Regions from separate parts of the Cellulomonas sp. GbtcB1 genome, predicted to be linked through region 2. Evidence: predicted binding sites of a transcription regulator. Region 2 holds the regulator's gene; the other holds the start of a gene.
The links. The regulator LexA, encoded in region 2, represses DNA repair genes until DNA is damaged. The targets are predictions, from matches to a motif close to TCGAACANNTGTTCGA.
Positions count from the first base shown of each region.

Region 1 (9,418 bases), on a different contig from region 2:
CGATCTCGTCGTAGACCTTCGGGTACAGCGTCGAGAACGACAGGTCCTCGAGCTCCCACTTGATCGTGTTCATGCCGAGGCGGTGCGCCAGCGGGGCGTAGATCTCGAGCGTCTCGCGGGCCTTCTTCTCGGCCGACGCCGCGGGGACGAACTTCCAGGTGCGCGCGTTGTGCAGCCGGTCGGCGAGCTTGATCACCAGCACCCGGATGTCCTTGGACATCGCGACGACCATCTTGCGCACGGTCTCGGCCTGCGCGGCGTCGCCGTAGGTCACCTTGTCGAGCTTGGTGACGCCGTCGACCAGCATCGCGATCTCGGGGCCGTACTCCGTGCGGAGCTGGTCCAGCGAGTAGGACGTGTCCTCGACGGTGTCGTGCAGCAGCGCCGCGGCGAGCGTCGGGGGCGTCATCCCGAGCTCGGCGAGGATGGTCGCGACGGCCACCGGGTGCGTGATGTACGGGTCGCCGCTCTTGCGCAGCTGGCCGCGGTGCGCGGCCTCGGCCGTGACGTAGGCGCGCTCGATCAGGCTGAGGTCGGCCCTGGGGTGGTTCGTCCGGACGGCCTGGAGCAGCGGCTCGATCACCGGAGACTGCTGGGGCCCGCGGATCTGCCCGAACCGGGCGAGGCGCGACCGCACCCGGCTGGTGCCGCCCGTGGTCGCGGGCGCCTCCGGCCGTGCGTCGGGTCCTGCCGAGGTCCGTGGCTCCGCCATGCACGCCTCCCGCCGTGCCGGGTCTCCCCGGCTGTCCGATGACGACGCGGCCCGGACGGACCGGACGCGCTGTCGATCCGCACGATTCTACGGCGTCGACACCGTGCACCGCGTCACGGGCCACCGCAGCACGGCGCCGCCGCCGCCCGCGGGGGTGACGGCGGCGCCGGGAGGCGGATCAGACCGCGAGCAGCGCGTCCACGTGCCGCCCCGCGAGCCGCGACCGCCCGGGCAGGAACGTCAGGTCCATGAGGAAGGACAGGCCCACGACCTCGGCCCCGCACTCCTCCAGCAGCTCGACGGTCGCCTGCGCGGTGCCGCCCGTGGCGAGCACGTCGTCGACCACCAGCACGCGCGAGCCGGCCGGGACCGTGAACGGGTGCAGCTCGACCGAGGCCGCGCCGTACTCGAGCTCGTAGTCCCGCCGGGCGGTGGGCCCGGGCAGCTTGCCGGCCTTGCGCACCGGCAGGAAGCCGGCGCCCAGCGCCATGGCGACCGGCGCCGCGAGGATGAACCCCCGCGCCTCCATGCCGGCGACCAGGTCGACCGGGCCCGGGACGCGGGCGGCCATCTCGCGCACGACCGCGTCGAACGCCGGGCCGTCCGCGAGCAGCGGGGTGATGTCCTTGAACACCACGCCCGGCGTCGGGTAGTCGGGGACGCTGCGCACGAGCTCCTCGACCCGGTCGACGAGCGCCTGGCCCGTCAGCCCGAGGTGCTGCCCGCTCACGTCCTGCACGCCGCTCATCGCCGGCCCTTCTTCCTGCGCGGCTGCGCCGCGACTCCCTGGTGACCGCCCGGGCGCACCTGTCCGGTGAACCGCGCGACCGCGACCTCCTCCGAGGACGCGTCCTCGTCCAGTCCGCCCTGGGCGAGCCGCGCGCGGGCGGCCAGCACCTTCGCGGTGTGCTCCCGGATGGGCTGCTCGCGCAGGCGGAGCACCACCTCGAGCGGCGTGGCCAGGAAGATCGACGAGAACGCGCCGACGATCATGCCGACGAACAGCGCGAGCGCGATGTCGCGCAGCGTGCCGGCGCCGAGGACGAACGCCCCGATGAACAGGATGCCCGCGACCGGCAGCAGCGCCACGACCGAGGTGTTGATCGAGCGGACCAGCGTCTGGTTGACGGCGAGGTTCGCGCGCTCCTCGTAGGTGGCGCGCGTCTGGTCGGTGATGCCGACGGTGTTCTCGCGGACCTTGTCGAACACCACGACGGTGTCGTAGATCGAGTACCCGAGGATCGTGAGGAAGCCGATCACCGTCGCCGGCGTGACCTCCCAGCCGACCGCGGCGTACACGCCGGCGGTGATGACGATGTCGTGGAACAGCGCGACGATCGCGGCGACGGCCATGCGCCAGTTCCGGAAGTACACCGTCATGACGATGCTCACGAGCACCAGGAACACGATCAGCGAGGTCGCAGCCTTCTTCGACACGTCCGCGCCCCAGGTCGGGCCGATGAACGCGCTCGCCACGTCGTCGTCGGACACGCCGTACGCGTCCTCGAGCGCCGTGCGGACCTGGGTCACCTGGTCGTTGGTGAGCTCCGAGGTCTGGATCCGCAGCGTGGACGAGCCGACGTTGCTGACGCGCGGCACCTCCTCCGGCGCGATCTCGGTGACCGCGTCGATGGCGGGCTGCTGGTCCGTGGTCGACACGTTCGACACGGTGAACTGCGAGCCGCCGCGGAACTCGATGCCCGGGTGCAGGCCCGGCTTGAACAGCAGGACGACGGAGAGCAGCACGAGGATCCCGGAGATCAGGAACCAGGTGCGGCGCCGGCCGACGATGTCGTACGAGCGGCGGCCCGTGTACAGGTCGTTGCCCCACTGGGCGAAGTTGACGGCCATCAGGACTCGCTCCCCTCGGTGCGTCGCGCGGCGGGGGTGCTGCCGTCGGGTGCCTCGTCGGTGTCGGTGGTGCCGGTGGTCCCGGCGTCGTCGGCGTCGGCGGGCGCTGCGGTGCCGGCCTCCGCCTCGGCCTGCGCGGCGCGCGCGGCGGCGCGGCGCTCGGCGATGGTGCCGCCCGCGCCGACCGGGGCCGCGACCAGCGTCGAGGTCCGGGCGCCGAGGTCGGCGGGCTCCTCCGCCGGGGCGTCGGCGTCCGCGCGACGGCCCGTCGCCACGCGGCCGCGGCCGACGTAGCGGGTCGACTCGGGCGCGCCGAGCCGGCGCGGGTCGAGGCCGGACAGCGGGTGGCCGCTGCCGAAGAACCGGGTCTTCGCGATCAGCTTCATCACCGGGTGGGTGAACGTGAACACGATGAGCAGGTCGAGCAGCGTGGTCAGCCCGAGGGTGAACGCGAAGCCGCGCACCGATCCGACCGCGAGGAAGTAGAGGACCACGGCGGCCAGGAAGTTCACCGCGTCGGACGCCAGGATCGTGCGGCGCGCGCGCTCCCACGCGCGGTCGACGGCGGCGACCAGGGTCCGGCCCTCGCGCAGCTCGTCGCGGATGCGCTCGAAGTAGACGATGAACGAGTCCGCGGTGATGCCGATGGCGACGATCAGACCGGCGACGCCGGGCAGCGACAGCCGGTACCCCTGGGTCCAGGACAGCAGCGTGATCACGCCGTACGTGAGCACCGCCGCGATGACCAGCGACGCGACCGTCACCAGGCCGAGCGCGCGGTACTGGAACAGCGAGTAGATGACGACCAGGATCAGGCCGATGAGGCCGGCGATCAGACCCTTCTCCAGCTGCTCGGAGCCGAGCGTCGCGGAGATCTGCTCCTCGCTCTGCACCTCGAAGCTCAGAGGCAGCGCGCCGAACTTCAGCTGGTTGGCGAGGGCCGTCGCGGAGTCCCGGGTGAACGAGCCCGAGATCTCCGCCTTGCCGTCCGAGATGATGACGCCCGGGTCGAGCGACGGGGCCGAGATGACCAGGCCGTCGAGCACGATCGCGAACTGGTTCTGCGGCGACGACAGGCCCTGGAGCCGCTCGGTGACGTCCGCGAACTGGCGGGTGCCGGTCCGGTCGAACTCCAGGTTCACCGCCCAGTTGTTGGTGACCGCGCCGGACTGGCTGACCTGCAGGCCGGAGCTGGCGTTCGCGATGTGCGAGCCCTCGACCTCGACCGGGCCGAGGATGTACTTGACGGTGCCGTCCGGGTCGCAGGTGACCATCGCCGCGTCGGCCGCGACCTGCTTGCCGCCCGTGAGGTTCGCGGGGTCGGTGCAGTCGAGGGCGTCGTACTCCGCCTGCACGGCGGGGGTGATGTAGTACTCGGCGTCGCTCGCGGAGTCCGGGGCCGCCTTCGTCGGCTGGTCCGAGGGCTCCGTGGCGCCGTCCGTGGGGCTGGCCGACGGGGTCGCCGTGGGCGTCGCCGCGCCGTAGGTCAGGACCGGCCGGAACTCCATCTGCGCGGAGGTGCGGACGAGGTCCAGCGTCTCCTCGCTCGGGCGGCCCGGGAGGGCCACGACGATGTTGGACCCGCCCTGCGAGCTGATCTCCGCCTCGGCCACGCCGGACGAGTCGACGCGCTGCCGGATGACCTCGATCGCCTGGGCGATGGTCTCCGACGTGACGCGGGACTCGTCCTGGGCGACCGGCGCCAGGATGAGCTGCGTGCCGCCCTCGAGGTCGAGGGCGAGCTTGGGCGTCCAGGTCGCGTCCGACAGCTTGGTGCCGGCGAAGATCGCGCCGAACACGGCGACCGTGATCACGGCGAGCGTGAGCAGGATGCGCGCCGGGTGGCGGCGGCGTGTGGGTGGGGCCAACGGACCGTCTTCTCTCGTGCGCGCACCGCCCGCGGACGGCGGGCGGTGCGGATGAAGGGCGTCCCTCCCCCGCCTGCGGCGGAGGTGGGACGCCCGGTCGACTACTGCTGGGGCTTCTTGGTGCTGTCGGGGCCCTCGTCGTCACGCGGCGGCTGCAGCGAGGAGAGGTCGTCCGGGACGTCGATCCGGCCCGGCGGGATGGCGCCCGGCTCGTCGCGCCACTCGGCGTCGTCGCCGTCGACCTCGTCGGTCTCGTCCTCGTCGGCCACCGGCGGCTCGACGAGGCGCGCGATCGCGGCCTTGATCCACACGGACTGCTGGCCGGGCGTCGACTCGAGGGTGACCTCGTCGCCGTCGACCTCGACGACCGTGCCGTACATGCCCGAGCCGGTCATCACCCGCTGGCCGGGCTGCAGGTTGTCGCGGAAGCTGAGCTGCTCCCGCTGCGCCTTGCGCTGGCGGCTGGACAGCAGCCACATCGCCCCGAGGCCGATGACGAGGATGATGAGGAAGGTCGGGTCCACGAAGAAACAGCTCCTGACTGCGTACGACGTCGGCCGCAGTCTAGGCGCCACGGCTCCGGGCTCCTAACGACCGCGGGCGCGCGCCGGTTCCCTGTGCGGGACCTGTTCGTGCCGCCGCGGCGCGCGGGGGTCTCAGCCGAACAGCGTATCCGCCGGGGTCGGCGCGGACAGCCCCAGGTGCGCCCACGCCTCGGGCGTCGCGACGCGCCCGCGCGGGGTCCGGCCGATCAGCCCCTCGCGCACGAGGAACGGCTCGGCGACGGTCTCGACGGTCTCCGGCTCCTCGCCCACCGCCACGGCCAGCGTGGTGAGCCCGACCGGGCCGCCGCCGAACCGGGTGCACAACGCCGTCAGCACCGACCGGTCGAGCCGGTCGAGCCCGCGCCGGTCCACCTCGTACACCTCGAGCGCCGCGCGCGCCGCGTCGAGCGAGAGCGTGCCGTCACCGCGGACCTGCGCCCAGTCGCGCACCCGGCGCAGCAGCCGGTTGGCGATCCGCGGGGTGCCGCGGGACCGGGAGGCGATCTCGGCGGCCGCCTCGTGCGCGAGCGGCACGCCCAGCAGCCCCGCCGACCGGACCAGCACCCGCTCCAGCTCGTCGTCGGCGTAGAAGTCCAGATGCCCCGTGAACCCGAACCGGTCGCGCAGCGGCGCCGGGAGCAGACCGGCGCGCGTGGTGGCGCCGACGACGGTGAACGGCGGCAGCGCCAGCGGGATCGCGCTCGCGCCCGCGCCCTTGCCCACCACCACGTCGACCCGGAAGTCCTCCATCGCGACGTAGAGCAGCTCCTCGGCGGGCCGAGCGAGCCGATGGATCTCGTCGATGAACAGCACCTCGTTCTCCTCCAGCGAGGAGAGGATCGCGGCGAGGTCGCCGGCGTGCTGGATCGCGGGGCCGCTGGTGACGCGCAGCGAGGTGCCGAGCTCGGCGGCGATGATCATGGCGAGCGTCGTCTTGCCGAGCCCGGGCGGGCCGGACAGCAGCACGTGGTCGGGCGCCCGGCCGCGGCCGAGGGCGGCCTGCAGCACGAGCGACAGCTGCTCGCGCACGACCTTCTGGCCGACGAACTCGTCGAGGTGCCGCGGGCGCAGCGCCGCCTCTGCGGCGCGCTCCAGGTCGTCGGCGCCGGGGCGCACGACCGAGTCCGCCGGGTCGACGTCCACGCCGAGGTCGACCTCGTCAGCCACGGCCGCCGCCCAGGGTGCGCAGCGCCGCGCGCAGCACGCCCGCCACCTCGGCCTCGCCTACGGGCTCGTCGCTGCCGTCGAGCACGGCGGCGACCGCGTCGGCGGCGGCCTTCTGGTTCCAGCCCAGGCCCACGAGCGCGTCGACCACCTGGTCGCGGCGGTCGGCCGGCCCGGCCGTGGCCGCCCCGCCGCCGGCGAGCGCGACCGGGGCCGGGGCGCCGAGCCGGTCGGCGAGCTCCAGCACGATCCGCTGCGCGCCCTTCTGCCCGATGCCCGGCACCCGCTTGAGCGCGGCCAGGTCCTCGGTGGCGACCGCGCGGCGCAGCCCGTCCGGGGTGTGCACCGCGAGCATCGCCAGCGCGAGCCGCGGGCCCACGCCGCTGACCTGCTGCAGCACCTCGAAGACCTCGCGCTCGTCGTCGTCCGCGAACCCGAACAGGGTCAGCGACTCCTCGCGCACCACCAGCGAGGTGTGCAGCGTGGCGGTCGCCCCGACCCGCAGGCCCGCGAGCGTCGCCGGGGTCGCCTGCACGAGCATGCCGACGCCGCCGACCTCCACGACGGCGGCGTCCAGCCGCACGGCCTGCACGGTCCCGTGCACCGAGGCGATCACTCCGGCTCCTCCCAGTCGCGGCGGGCGCGGGACCGGCGTGGCCGGGCGCCCGCCGTGCAGTCTGCCACGCGTGCGAACAGGTGTACGAACGACACGCGGCCGGCGCGGTCCGCGCGGCCGGGTGGAGACGGGTGGAGCGTTCTGCCCACGCGCGCCGCGTCCCGGCAGAACGCTCCACCCGAGCTGCGGGTCGGGGTCAGCGCGACGGGACCCGGCGGGCCGCCTGCTCGGCCTGGGCCCACGCGCGCTGCGCGGCGGTCATCGAGCCCGGGGCGCGCTGCGGGGCGCCGACCGCGCCGGCCGGGCGCCACAGGTGGCAGATCGCCAGGGCGAGCGCGTCGGCGGCGTCGGCGGGCCGCGGCAGCTCGTCGAGGGACAGCAGCCGCTGCACCATCGACTGCACCTGCGGCTTCGCGGCCCGGCCGCTGCCCGTGACGGCGGCCTTCACCTCGGACGGCGTGTGCATCGCGACCGGGATCTTCCGGCGCGCCGCCGCGAGCATCGCGATGCCGGCGACCTGGGCGGTGCCCATCACGGTGCTGACGTTGTGCTGCGCGAACACCCGCTCGACCGCCAGCGCGTCGGGGGCGTGCTCCTCGAGCCACTCGTCGATGGTCGCGGCGATGACGAGCAGCCGCTGGTCGATGTCGGCGGCCGGCGCGCTCTGCGCGACCCCGACGGCCACCATCCGCACCTTCCGGCCGGGCAGCCCGTCGACCACGCCCAGCCCGCAGCGGGTGAGTCCGGGGTCCACACCGAGTACGCGCACGCCCCCATCCTCGCAGCCCTGTTCAGTGGAGCGTTCTGCCCGACACGCCCGGCGTGTCTCGGCACAACGCTCCACTCATCTCCAGCCCGCGCCAGGCGACCACCGCCCGGACGCGACGACGCCCCGCGCCCGGGGGTCCGGGGCGGGGCGTCGTCGGTGCGGCAGCGGCCGAGGGGACGTCAGTCGTCCTCGAGCTCCGCCATGACCTCGTCGGAGGCGTCGAAGTTCGCGTAGACGTTCTGCACGTCGTCCGAGTCCTCGAGCGCGTCGATCAGCCGCAGGATCTTGCGGGCGCCCTCGGCGTCCACCTCGATCTGCGTGGCCGGGTAGAACACGACGTCGGCCGAGTCGTACTCGATGCCGGCCTCCTGCAGCGCCGTGCGCACCTTGACGAGGTCCGTGGCCTCGGAGAGCACCTCGAAGGCCTCGCCCGCGTCGTTGACCTCCTCGGCGCCCGCGTCGAGCACGGTCAGCATGACGTCGTCCTCGGTGGTGCCCTCCTTGGGGACCATGACGACGCCCTTGCGCGAGAACAGGTACGCCACCGAGCCCGGGTCGGCCATCTGGCCGCCGCTGCGGGTGAACGCGACGCGCACGTCGGCCGCCGCGCGGTTCCGGTTGTCGGTGAGGCACTCGACCAGGAACGCGACGCCGCCGGGGCCGTAGCCCTCGTAGAGGATCGTCTGGTAGTCCGCGCCGCCGGCCTCGGCACCCGAGCCGCGCTTGACGGCACGCTCGATGTTGTCGTTGGGGACCGAGGTCTTCTTGGCCTTCTGGATGGCGTCGAACAGCGTCGGGTTGCCCGCGGGGTCACCACCGCCGGTGCGCGCGGCGACCTCGATGTTCTTGATCAGCTTCGCGAAGAGCTTGCCGCGCTTCGCGTCGATCACGGCCTTCTTGTGCTTGGTGGTGGCCCACTTGGAGTGACCCGACATCGCTTCCCTCTCGTTTCCCGCGCCGCCCCGGCGCTGCCCGGGCCGGCGGTGCGGCGCGCTCCGGCAGCGGAGCGCGCCCCCGCTCTCACAGGGCGTCGCGGACGATCTCGACGAACAGCCGGTGCACCCGCGTGTCCCCCGTCACCTCCGGGTGGAAGGACGTGGCGAGCAACGAGCCCTGGCGCACCGCGACGATCCTACCGGCGGCGGGCCCCGACTCCACGCGGGCGAGCGCGGTCGCGGCCGGGCCGACCTCGTCGACCCAGGGCGCGCGGATGAACACGGCGTGCACCGGGTCCGCCGCGCTGTCCGGGACGCCGTCGATGGTCAGGTCGGTCTCGAACGAGTCGACCTGGCGCCCGAACGCGTTGCGGCGCACGGTGACGTCGAGCCCGCCCAGGGTGCGCTGCCCGTCGATGCCGCCGACGATCCGGTCGGCGAGCAGGATCATCCCGGCGCACGACCCGTAGGCGGGCATGCCTGCCTCGAGCCGCTTCCGCACGGGCACGTCGAGGTCGAACGCGCGCAGCAGCTTGTCGATCGTCGTCGACTCGCCGCCGGGCAGCACCAGGCCGTCGACGGCGTCGAGCTCGGACTCGCGGCGCACCGGGACGGCCTCGGCCCCGGTCGCGCGCAGCGCGGCGAGGTGCTCGCGGACGTCGCCCTGCAGGGCCAGGACACCGATGGTGGGGGTGGCGGTCACCCGCACATCCTACGAATCGGCGACGCCGGCCAGCGCACCGCCGCCGACGGCCGCGGCCGCCGCACCCGTGCGGGACCAGTCGGCCACCGCGTCGGCGAGCCGGGACAGGCCCTCGAGCAGCGCGCCGCGCTCGGCGGCCAGCGACACCCGCACCATGCCCTCGCCGCCCGGCCCGAACGCCGACCCCGGGGACACCGACACGTGCCGGTCGGCGAGCAGCCGCAGCGCGAACGCCTCGGAGTCCCGCATCGCGGC
Region 1 covers NZ_JAGXJG010000041.1:21,514-30,931, reverse strand. The annotation lists gene KVT14_RS14325 (bifunctional (p)ppGpp synthetase/guanosine-3',5'-bis(diphosphate) 3'-pyrophosphohydrolase) at 1-712, opposite strand, end outside; gene KVT14_RS14320 (adenine phosphoribosyltransferase) at 891-1,460, opposite strand; gene secF (protein translocase subunit SecF) at 1,457-2,563, opposite strand; gene secD (protein translocase subunit SecD) at 2,563-4,431, opposite strand; gene yajC (preprotein translocase subunit YajC) at 4,533-4,955, opposite strand; gene ruvB (Holliday junction branch migration DNA helicase RuvB) at 5,088-6,119, opposite strand; gene ruvA (Holliday junction branch migration protein RuvA) at 6,136-6,756, opposite strand; gene ruvC (crossover junction endodeoxyribonuclease RuvC) at 6,953-7,525, opposite strand; gene KVT14_RS14285 (YebC/PmpR family DNA-binding transcriptional regulator) at 7,705-8,460, opposite strand; gene pdxT (pyridoxal 5'-phosphate synthase glutaminase subunit PdxT) at 8,546-9,163, opposite strand; gene KVT14_RS14275 (pyridoxal phosphate-dependent aminotransferase) at 9,173-9,418, opposite strand, start outside.
Region 1: the regulator LexA is predicted to act here: its motif matches at 6,829-6,844, upstream of ruvA (Holliday junction branch migration protein RuvA).

Region 2 (9,418 bases):
CAGCCGGACCCCGCGCCCGGCGCGCACCACGACCGGCGTGCCCACCAGCCGCTCGACGGCACGCAGCTGCTGGCTCGCCGCCGGCTGCGTCAGGCCGAGCTCCCGCGCGGCGGCGGTGACGCTGCCGGTGTCCTGGACGGCGCGGACGAGGCGCAGCGCGGCGGCGTCGAGGCTCCGGGAGACCATGCGCCGAAGCATAAGTGCGCCGCATGGGTTGATGATGAACTGGTCGTTGCTCGCATGCGTGCCGATCGGTGAGCCTGGAACCATGCGCACGCTCGACGATCTCCGATCCGACTTCGACCCGGTTCCGGGGCACCTCGACGCGGCCACGGCGGGCGTCGCACCCCGTCGCACCGCCCGCGCGCTGCGCGAGGACGTGGACCGGTGGTCGTCGGGCGGCCTCGACGTGGCGCGGTACGAGCAGGCGGTGGTGACCGCGCGCGAGCGGTTCGCGGCGCTGGTGGACGTGCCCGCCGACCGGGTGGCGATCGGGTCGCAGGTCTCGGCGATGGCCGCGGTGGTCGCGGCGTCGCTCCCGGACGGCGCGCGCGTGCTGTGCGTCGACGGCGACTTCAGCTCGGTGGTGTTCCCCTTCCTCGCGCAGGGCCGGCTGCGGGTCGAGCACGTGCCCGCGGACCGGCTGGCCGAGGCCGTCGTGCCGGGTGTCGACCTGGTCGCCTACTCGCTGGTGCAGTCGGCGACCGGCGCGGTGCTCGACGACGACGCGGTGCTCGCGGCGGCGCGGGCGGCGGGCAGCCGGACGCTGTGCGACCTCACCCAGGCAGCGGGGTGGCGCCGCGTCGACGCGTCCCGGTACGACGTGAGCGTGACCGCGGCGTACAAGTGGCTGTGCGCCCCGCGCGGGACGGGCTTCCTCACCGTGCGGGCGGAGGCGCAGGACGCGCTGGTCCCCGTGCACGCGGGCTGGTACGCGGGCGACGACCCCTGGGCGTCCTGCTACGGGCCCGAGATGCGGCTGGCGGGGGACGCGCGGCGGTTCGACGTGTCGCCGGCGTGGCAGGCGTGGCTCGGCGCCGCCGAGTCGCTGGACGTGTTCGCGGGTGCGGACCGGGACGCCGTCCAGGCGCACGCCGTCGGGCTCGCCGACGCCTTCCGCGCGGGTCTCGGGCTCGGGCCCGGTGGCAGCGCGATCGTGACGCTGCCCGACCCGGAGGGGCGGCGTCGCGGAGCTCTGGTGGCGGCGGGCTGCCGGGTCGCCGGGCGCGCCGGGCGGGTGCGGCTGGCGTTCCACGTCTGGAACGACGCCGCGGACGTGCAGCGCGCGCTCACCGCGCTGCACGGGGAGGTCTGACCGCCGGCCGGGTCGCGCCCGGCCGGTGCCGCGTCAGAGGGAGCGCAGCACCGAGACGACGCGGCCGAGCACCTGCGCGTGGTCGCCGTCGATCGGCGAGTACGCGGGGTTCTGCGGCAGCAGCCACACGTGGCCGTCCGCGCGCTTGAGCGTCTTGACCGTCGCCTCGCCGTCGAGCATCGCGGCGACGATCTCGCCGTTCTCGGCGACGGGCTGCCGGCGGACCACGACCCAGTCGCCGTCGCAGATCGCGGCGTCGACCATCGAGTCCCCGACGACCTTGAGCAGGAACAGCTCGCCCGTGCCCACGAGCTGGCGGGGGAGCGGGAACACGTCCTCGACGAGCTGCTCGGCGAGGATCGGGCCGCCGGCGGCGATCCGCCCCACCACGGGCACGTACGCCGCCTCGGGCGCGCCCTCGCGCGCGGCGGAGTCGGCGTCGCCGATCCCCATGATGCCGGCGACGCCGGGGAGCGGCGCGACGCCGCGCGAGTCGTCCGGCTGGACGACCTCGATCGCGCGCGGCCGGTTCGGGTCGCGGCGCAGGTAGCCCTTGCGCTCGAGCGCGGTGAGCTGGTGCTTGACGCTCGACGGGCTGGTGAGGCCGACGGCGTCGCCGATCTCCCGCATGCTCGGCGGGTAGCCGCGCGACTCGACCGACGCGCGCACCGTCTCGAGGACCAGCCGCTGGCGCGGCGTGAGGCCGTCGCCGTCCCCGAGCTCGGCCACGGCCACCTCGCCGAGGCCCGCCGCGGTGCCCGTCCCGTCGCTCGCCATGTCCCGCTCCCGTCCCGTCCGCCCAGGTCAGCCGCCTGCAGGTGGGTCCGCGGCGGTCCGTCGGGCGGGCGTGTCAGTGCCTCGTGGTGCGCTGTACCCGACGTCACCGAGCGTAGGGGGACGGACGGACGGGATCAAACACCTGTTCGATCGTGTCTCGACATCGTCGGTGGGGTGTGGTTCCATCGTACAAGCGTTCGAACGAACAGGTGTTCGACTCGGGTCGCCCGGCGGCCCAGGAGGGAAGTGGTGGGGATGAGCGCGATCGCAGCACACCCGGGGATCGCCCGTCCGGCGCGCCGGCAGGCGCCCGCCCGACGCGACGGGGATGCGCGTCGGCCGGTCGCCGCAGGTGGCGAGGGCCGCCTCCACCTGACGCGGCGCGGTCGCGTCGTCGTCACCCTCCTGGGCCTGGCGGTCGTGCTCGGCGGCCTCGTGGGCGGCCGCGCGGTGGCCGAGGCCCCGGAGCGCGCCACCGAGGTGACGACGCACGCCGTGCAGTCGGGCGAGACGCTGTGGGCGATCGCCGCGAGCGTGGCGGGGCCGGGGGAGGATGTGCGGGACGTCGTCCTCGGCCTGCAGGAGCTCAACGGTCTGGCGGACGCCTCGCTCCAGGCCGGTCAGGTCCTGCTGCTTCCCGCCGGCTCCTGACGTCCCGTCGGACACAGCCAGGCGGCGGTGAGCGACGGTCTCATCGCAGCGCGACGGGGTTCCGAAGCTGCTGGTCAACCGGGCATGGAGGTCTCGAACGGATTACGGCACTCTGTGCTTGCGTAATTGGCCGGCGCGCCTCTACTGTGGTGCCACCTCGAACGGCTGGCTGGGGGGCTCGCCGCGAGGGACGCGTCGTCGTCCTGGCCCTCGGGCCGGGCGCAGAGGCGTGCAGCAACCGTCCGGACGAGGCGAGTCGTCCGGACGAGACGGGACGGGGGCGTCCCCACGAGGGTGGCCGCAGCAGCGGCCACCCTCGTCGTCTGTCCGGGCACCGCTTTCCCGGGGCGCTGAACTGCGCGTTCACCCCTCCGCGGATCCGCCTTGCACCGCCCGCTCCCGGGGCCCTACCGTGTCTCGGTCGTCCGGGCGGGCGCGCGTCGCCGCGGTCGCCGGCCCGACGCGTGCACCACATCCCGGAGGAGGCGTCCATGCACTGCCCGTTCTGCCGTCACGCCGACTCCCGCGTCGTCGACTCCCGCACGTCGGACGACGGCCTGTCGATCCGGCGCCGGCGCCAGTGCCCGCAGTGCAACCGACGGTTCACCACGATCGAGACCGCGAGCCTGTCCGTGGTGAAGCGGTCCGGCGCCACGGAGCCGTTCAGCCGGGAGAAGATCGTCAACGGCGTCCGGAAGGCCTGCCAGGGCCGCCCGGTCAGCGACGACGACCTCGCGGTGCTCGCCCAGCGCGTCGAGGAGAACCTGCGCGCGAGCGGGAGCGCCGAGCTCGACGCGTACGAGATCGGTCTCGCGATCCTCGGCCCGCTGCGCGACCTGGACGAGGTGGCCTACCTGCGGTTCGCCAGCGTCTACCAGGCGTTCAACAGCCTCGAGGACTTCGAGGCGGCGATCACCGTGCTGCGCGCGGAGAACGAGGCGGCCGACGCCGCCCGCGCCGCGTCGTCGCCCGCCCCGGCCGAGGACGCCCCGACCGCCTGAGGCGTCGCCCGGCGGCCCGGACCGGCCCGTGGTCCGCTCCGAGCCCGGGCACGGACCCGTCCGGGCCCGTCCCGCACCGGCTCGCACCGGCTCGCGCGGGCCCCGCGGCGGCGGCTCCGGCCCCGCGGGGGCCCCGAGCGTATTAACGTCGGCTGCGTGATCCCAGCTGACCTCGCGCTCCTGCACGCTCCCGGAACCCCCGCGGTCGCCCCTGACGGCTCCTTCGCCGTCGTCGCCCGCACCGCCCCGGACCTCGAGTCCGACGAGTACACCGGCCAGCTCTGGCGGGTGGCCACCGACGGCGCGACCCCGCCGCAGCGCCTGACCCGTGGCCACCGCGACACCGACCCCCAGGTGTCCCCGGACGGTCGCTGGGTCGCGTTCCTGCGCGCCGAGCCGAAGGGCCGCCCGCAGCTGTTCCTGGTCGAGGCCGCCGGCGGCGAGCCGGTCCGGCTCACCGACGCCCCGCTGGGCGTGCAGTCCGCCCGCTTCTCGCCCGACGGCTCGGCCCTCGCCTTCGTCGCGCGCGTGCCCGAGGAGGGCCGGTACGGCGACGGCGACTCCGGCGCGGAGCGTCCCCGGCACATCACCGAGCTGCCGTACCGCAACGATGGCGTCGGCTTCACGCGCGACAAGCGCCGCCAGCTGTTCGTGGTCGACGTGCCCGCCGACCCCGACGCACGGGCCGCGCAGCCGGGTGCGGACGACGAGCCCGCCGCCCGTCAGATCACGTCCGGCGACACCGACGTCGAGCAGATCGCGTGGTTCCCCGGCGGCCGGTACGTCGCCGCCGTCGCGGCCCGGCACACCGGCAAGGACCAGGACCTGCGCTCGGACGCGGTCGTCGTGGACACCGCGCCGGACGCCGACGGCGCGCTCGTCCCGCTCACCGACGCGGACGCCGGCAGCACGCTCGCCGTCGCCGCCGTGCTGCCGTCGGCGGACGGTGCGGCCCTGTGGCTGCTCGCCCAGGACATGGGCACGTCGGGCCGGGAGTTCGTGGCGACCCAGACCGGGCTGTTCCGCCTCCCGCTGGCCGCCGGCGACGCCGCGCCGACCCCCGCGGGCGCCCCGGAGCGGCTGACCGACGCCGAGGCCGTCGACCTCGACCCCGGGACGTTCGCCGTGACCGCCGACGGCGTGCTCGCGGGCGTGCTGCACCGCGGCACGGTCGTCCTGCGCGAGCACCGCGCCGACGGCTCGACCCGTGACCTGCTCACCGGCCTCGTCGCCCACGGCGTCGCCGCGGCGACCGACGCACCGGTCGCCGTGGTCACCGCGGCCGGCCCGGTCACGTCCGGCGACCTGCACGCGGTCGACCTGGCCGCGGGGGAGACCCGGGCCCTCACCGACTGGTCGGCACCGCTGCGCGCCACCGGCCGGGTCCGCGAGCCGCGCGAGGTCACCGCGACCGCGCCCGACGGCTACCCGGTGCACGGCTGGCTCGTCACCCCGGACCCGGAGCGGTTCGCCGGCCCGCACCCGACGATCCTCATGATCCACGGCGGCCCGTACGCCCAGTACACGGTCGGCCTGTTCGACGAGGTGCAGACTCTCGCCGAGGCCGGCTACGCGGTCGTCTACGGCAACCCGCGCGGCGCGGCCGGCTACGGGTCGGCGCACGGCAAGGCGATCCAGCACGGCTTCGGCACGGTCGACACGGACGACGTCCTCGCCCTGCTCGACGCGGCCCTCGAGGACCCGGCGCTCGACGGCGAGCGGGTCGGCGTGATGGGCGGCTCCTACGGCGGCTACCTCACCGCGTGGCTCACCACCCGCACCGACCGGTTCGTCGGCGCGATCGTCGAGCGCGGGTTCCTCGACCCGGTGTCCTTCGTCGGGTCGAGCGACATCGGCTGGTTCTTCGGCCTGGAGTACCTGGGCGACGGCGACGACGAGGAGTCCCGCGCGAAGGTGGCGGCGCAGTCGCCGATGGCGCACGTGTCCCGCGTGACCACGCCGACGCTCGTCATCCACTCGGAGCAGGACTGGCGGTGCCCGGTCGAGCAGGGCCAGCGCTGGTTCGTCGAGCTGAAGCGCCGCGGGGTGCCGGCCGAGCTGCTGCTGTTCCCGGGCGAGGGCCACGAGCTGACCCGGTCGGGCCGCCCGCAGCACCGGCTCGTGCGGTTCGAGCACGTGCTCGACTGGTGGGAGCGGACGCTCCCGGTCGCGCAGGGCTGAGCGCCCGCGACGACGAGGGGCCCCGCACCGGTTCTCCGGTGCGGGGCCCCTCGTCGTGCGGCCTCGTCGGGCGCGCGGCGGGCGTCAGACCGCGGACGACGCCAGCAGGTCGTCCCGGACCACCCGGCGCAGCACCTTGCCGATCTGCGACCGCGGCAGCTCGGTGAGGATGACGAGCTCACGCGGCACGGCGTACCGGGCCAGCCGCTCGCCGCACCACTCCCGCACCGCCGCGATGTCGACGTGCGCGCCGAGCTCGGTGACGATCGCGGCCACGACCTTCTCCCCGAGGTCGCCGCCGGGGAGGCCTACGACGGCCACGTCCCGGACCCCCGGCATGCCGCGGAGCTTGTCCTCGACCTGCGACGGATACACCTTGAAGCCGCCGGTGACGATCATCTCCTTGATCCGGTCGACCAGGACGACGAAGCCGTCGTCGTCGAGCCGGACGACGTCGCCGGTGCGCAGCCAGCCGCCGGGCAGCAGCTGGCCGGCGGTCTCCTCGGGCCGGTTCCAGTAGCCGGAGAACACCTGCGGGCCGCGGATCAGCAGCTCGCCCTGCTCACCCGGGGCGACGTCGCGGGTCGGGTCCTCCTGGTCGACCACGCGGACGTCGGTGCTCGGGAACGGCAGGCCCAGCGCGCCGGGCCGGCGGGCGGGGGACAGCGGGCTGCCGAGCGCGACGGGGGAGGTCTCGGTCATGCCGTAGCCCTCGATGACGAGGCCGCCGGTCAGCCGCTCCCACCGGGCGGCGGTCTCGGCCGACAGCGACATCGCGCCGGAGATCGCGTACCGGAAGGACGACAGGTCGGCCTTCTTCGCCTCGGCGGCCGCGGCGAGGCGGTCGAGCATCGGCGGCACGGCCGGCAGGAAGGTGCCGGGGCGGCGCCGCTGCGCGGCGAGCACGGTCGCCGGGTCGAACTTCGGGAAGGCCACCAGGGTCGCGCCGACGCGGGTGGCGTAGGTGAGGCAGAGCGTCAGGCCGAACGCGTGGAAGAACGGCAGCACGCCGTAGATCGTCTCGGTGCCCGGCTCGGCCTGGGTCCAGGCCTGGCCCTGCACCGCGTTCGCGACCAGGTTCCGGTGCGTGAGCACGGCGGCCTTGGGCGTGCCGGTGGTGCCGCCGGTGTACTGCAGCAGCGCCACGTCGTCGGCCGTCGGCCCGGGGGTCCCGGCGGGGAGCGCGGTGGCCTCCGCGACCAGCCGGTGCCACACCGGGGTGCCGGCCGGGAGGGCGGCGCGCAGGGCGGTCCGGGTCCGGCGGGCGGCCGGCAGGGGGAGCCGCAGCGCGAGGCGCTTGGCGGCGGGCAGGTCGGCCGACACGTCGACGGCGACGACGGTCCGGACCGACGTGCGGTCCTGCCCCGCGAGCACGGGTGCGACGGCCTTCTCCCAGACGAGCGCGACGGTGGCGCCGGAGTCGGCGAGCTGGTGCGCCAGCTCGTCGGACGTGTACGTCGGGTTGGTCTCGACCACGACCGCGCCGAGCCGCAGCGCGGCGTAGAAGGCGACGACGTGCGAGGCGCAGTTGGGCAGCACGATCGCGACCCGGTCACCGGCGCGCACGCCGAGACCGCGGAGCACGGCGGCGCCTCGCGCCACGGCACCCGCCAGCTCGGCGTACGTCGTCGTCCCGCCCATGAAGTCCACCGCGACGCGGTCGGGCCAGGCCGCGGCGGCGCGGTCCAGGGCGGCGGTCAGCGGCTCGTCGGGCACGTCGACGACGGCCGGGACGCCCGGCGCGTAGGAGGTGTGCCACGGTCGCGTGAAGTCTGTCACGAGGTCACCGTAACCTACGGATGCGTAGGTTACGTGAGCGTAGCCCGAGGCAACGGCGGCGAGTTCCCAGTGAGTGTCAGAGGTCGGAGGACCGCGAGCCCCACAGGTTGATGCCGGCGTCCACCGCGTGCCGGTCGATCTCCGCCAGCTCGTCGTCGGTCAGGGCGGGGCCGTCGACCGCGGCGAGGTTCTCCCGGAGCTGCTCGGGGGTGCGCGCGCCGAGCGCCACCGACGTCACCCGCGGGTCGCGCAGCACCCAGGCGACGGCGAGCTGCGCGAGCGACTGGCCCCGGGCCTCCGCCACCGCGTTCAGCGCGCGGACCCGGTCCAGGTTCTCCTCGCTGAGGTACTCGGCCCGCAGCGGGCCGCCCCGCGCGGCCCGGGAGTCGTCCGGCACGCCGCCCAGGTACTTGCGGGTGAGCATGCCCTGGGCGAGCGGGGAGAACGCGACGACCCCGAGCCCGGCCTCCCCGGCGACGTCGAGCAGGCTGCGGTCGCCGGCCTCGTCGTCGGGCTGCTCGACCCAGCGGTTCAGCATCGAGTACGAGGGCTGGTGCAGGGTCAGCCGCAGGCCCAGGTCGTCGGCGACGGCCAGCGCCTCGGCGGTGCGCCGCGCGGAGTACGACGAGATCCCCGCGTACAGGGCGCGGCCGGAGTCGACGGCGGTCTTGAGCGCGCCGATCGTCTCCTCCAGCGGGGTGCTCGGGTCGTACCGGTGGCTGTAGAACACGTCGACCCGGTCGGTGCCGAGCCGGCGCAGCGACTGGTCCAGGGACGCCAGCAGGTACTTCCGGGAGCCGAACTCGCCGTACGGGCCGGGCCACTGCCGGTAGCCGGCCTTGGTCGCGATGAGCAGTTCGTCGCGGTACGGCGCCAGGTCGGTCGCCAGCAGCCGCCCGACGGTCTCCTCGGCGGCCCCGGGCGGGGGACCGTAGTTGTTCGCGAGGTCGAGGTGCACGACGCCGGCGTCGAACGCCGCGAGCACGAGCGCGCGCTGGTCGGAGAACGGCGTCGCGTCCCCGAAGTTCTGCCAGAGCCCCAGGGTCACCGCGGGCAGGTCCAGGCCGGAGCGGCCGGCGCGGCGCAGGGGGAGTCGGTCGTGGCGGGCGTCGTCGGCGAGGTGCACGTGCCCGACGCTAGCGCGTGGGCCGGGCACCCCGCCGGGCGGCGGGTCGGGGGGGTCAGTCGACGACGCGCAGCCGGATCGTCTCCGGACGGGCGCGCAGCGCCGCGACCACCGCGGGCTCGACCGCGACCGCGTCGGTCACCACGTAGCCGACCTCGCCGCGGGTGGCCAGCAGCTGGCCCTCGATGTTCGCGCCGTGCTCGGCGAGCGTGTTGTTGACCGCGGCGAGCACGCCGGGGACGTTGCGGTGCAGGTAGGTGAGGCGGTGCACGCCGGGGCGGTGCTCCAGCGTGAGGTTCGGCAGGTTGACGCTGAGCATCGTGGTGCCGGTGTGCATGAAGTCGCGCAGCTTGTTCGACACGAACTGGCCGATCGCCTCCTGCGCCTCCTCGGTCGACCCGCCGGTGTGCGGGGTGAGGATGACGTTCGGCAGGCCGCGCAGCTCCGACTCGAACGGGTCGCCCTTGCGCTTGGGCTCGACGGGGAACACGTCGACGGCCGCGCCGGCCACGTGCCCGGCGAGCACCGCGTCGCGCAGCGTGGCGTAGTCGACGACGAAGCCCCTCGACAGGTTGAGGAAGATCGCGC
Region 2 covers NZ_JAGXJG010000008.1:69,128-78,545, forward strand. The annotation lists gene KVT14_RS04865 (LysR family transcriptional regulator) at 1-186, opposite strand, end outside; gene KVT14_RS04870 (aminotransferase class V-fold PLP-dependent enzyme) at 269-1,315, shown strand; gene lexA (transcriptional repressor LexA) at 1,349-2,092, opposite strand; gene KVT14_RS04880 (LysM peptidoglycan-binding domain-containing protein) at 2,348-2,743, shown strand; gene nrdR (transcriptional regulator NrdR) at 3,235-3,744, shown strand; gene KVT14_RS04890 (S9 family peptidase) at 3,901-5,925, shown strand; gene KVT14_RS04895 (AMP-binding protein) at 6,010-7,704, opposite strand; gene KVT14_RS04900 (aldo/keto reductase) at 7,781-8,830, opposite strand; gene serA (phosphoglycerate dehydrogenase) at 8,886-9,418, opposite strand, start outside.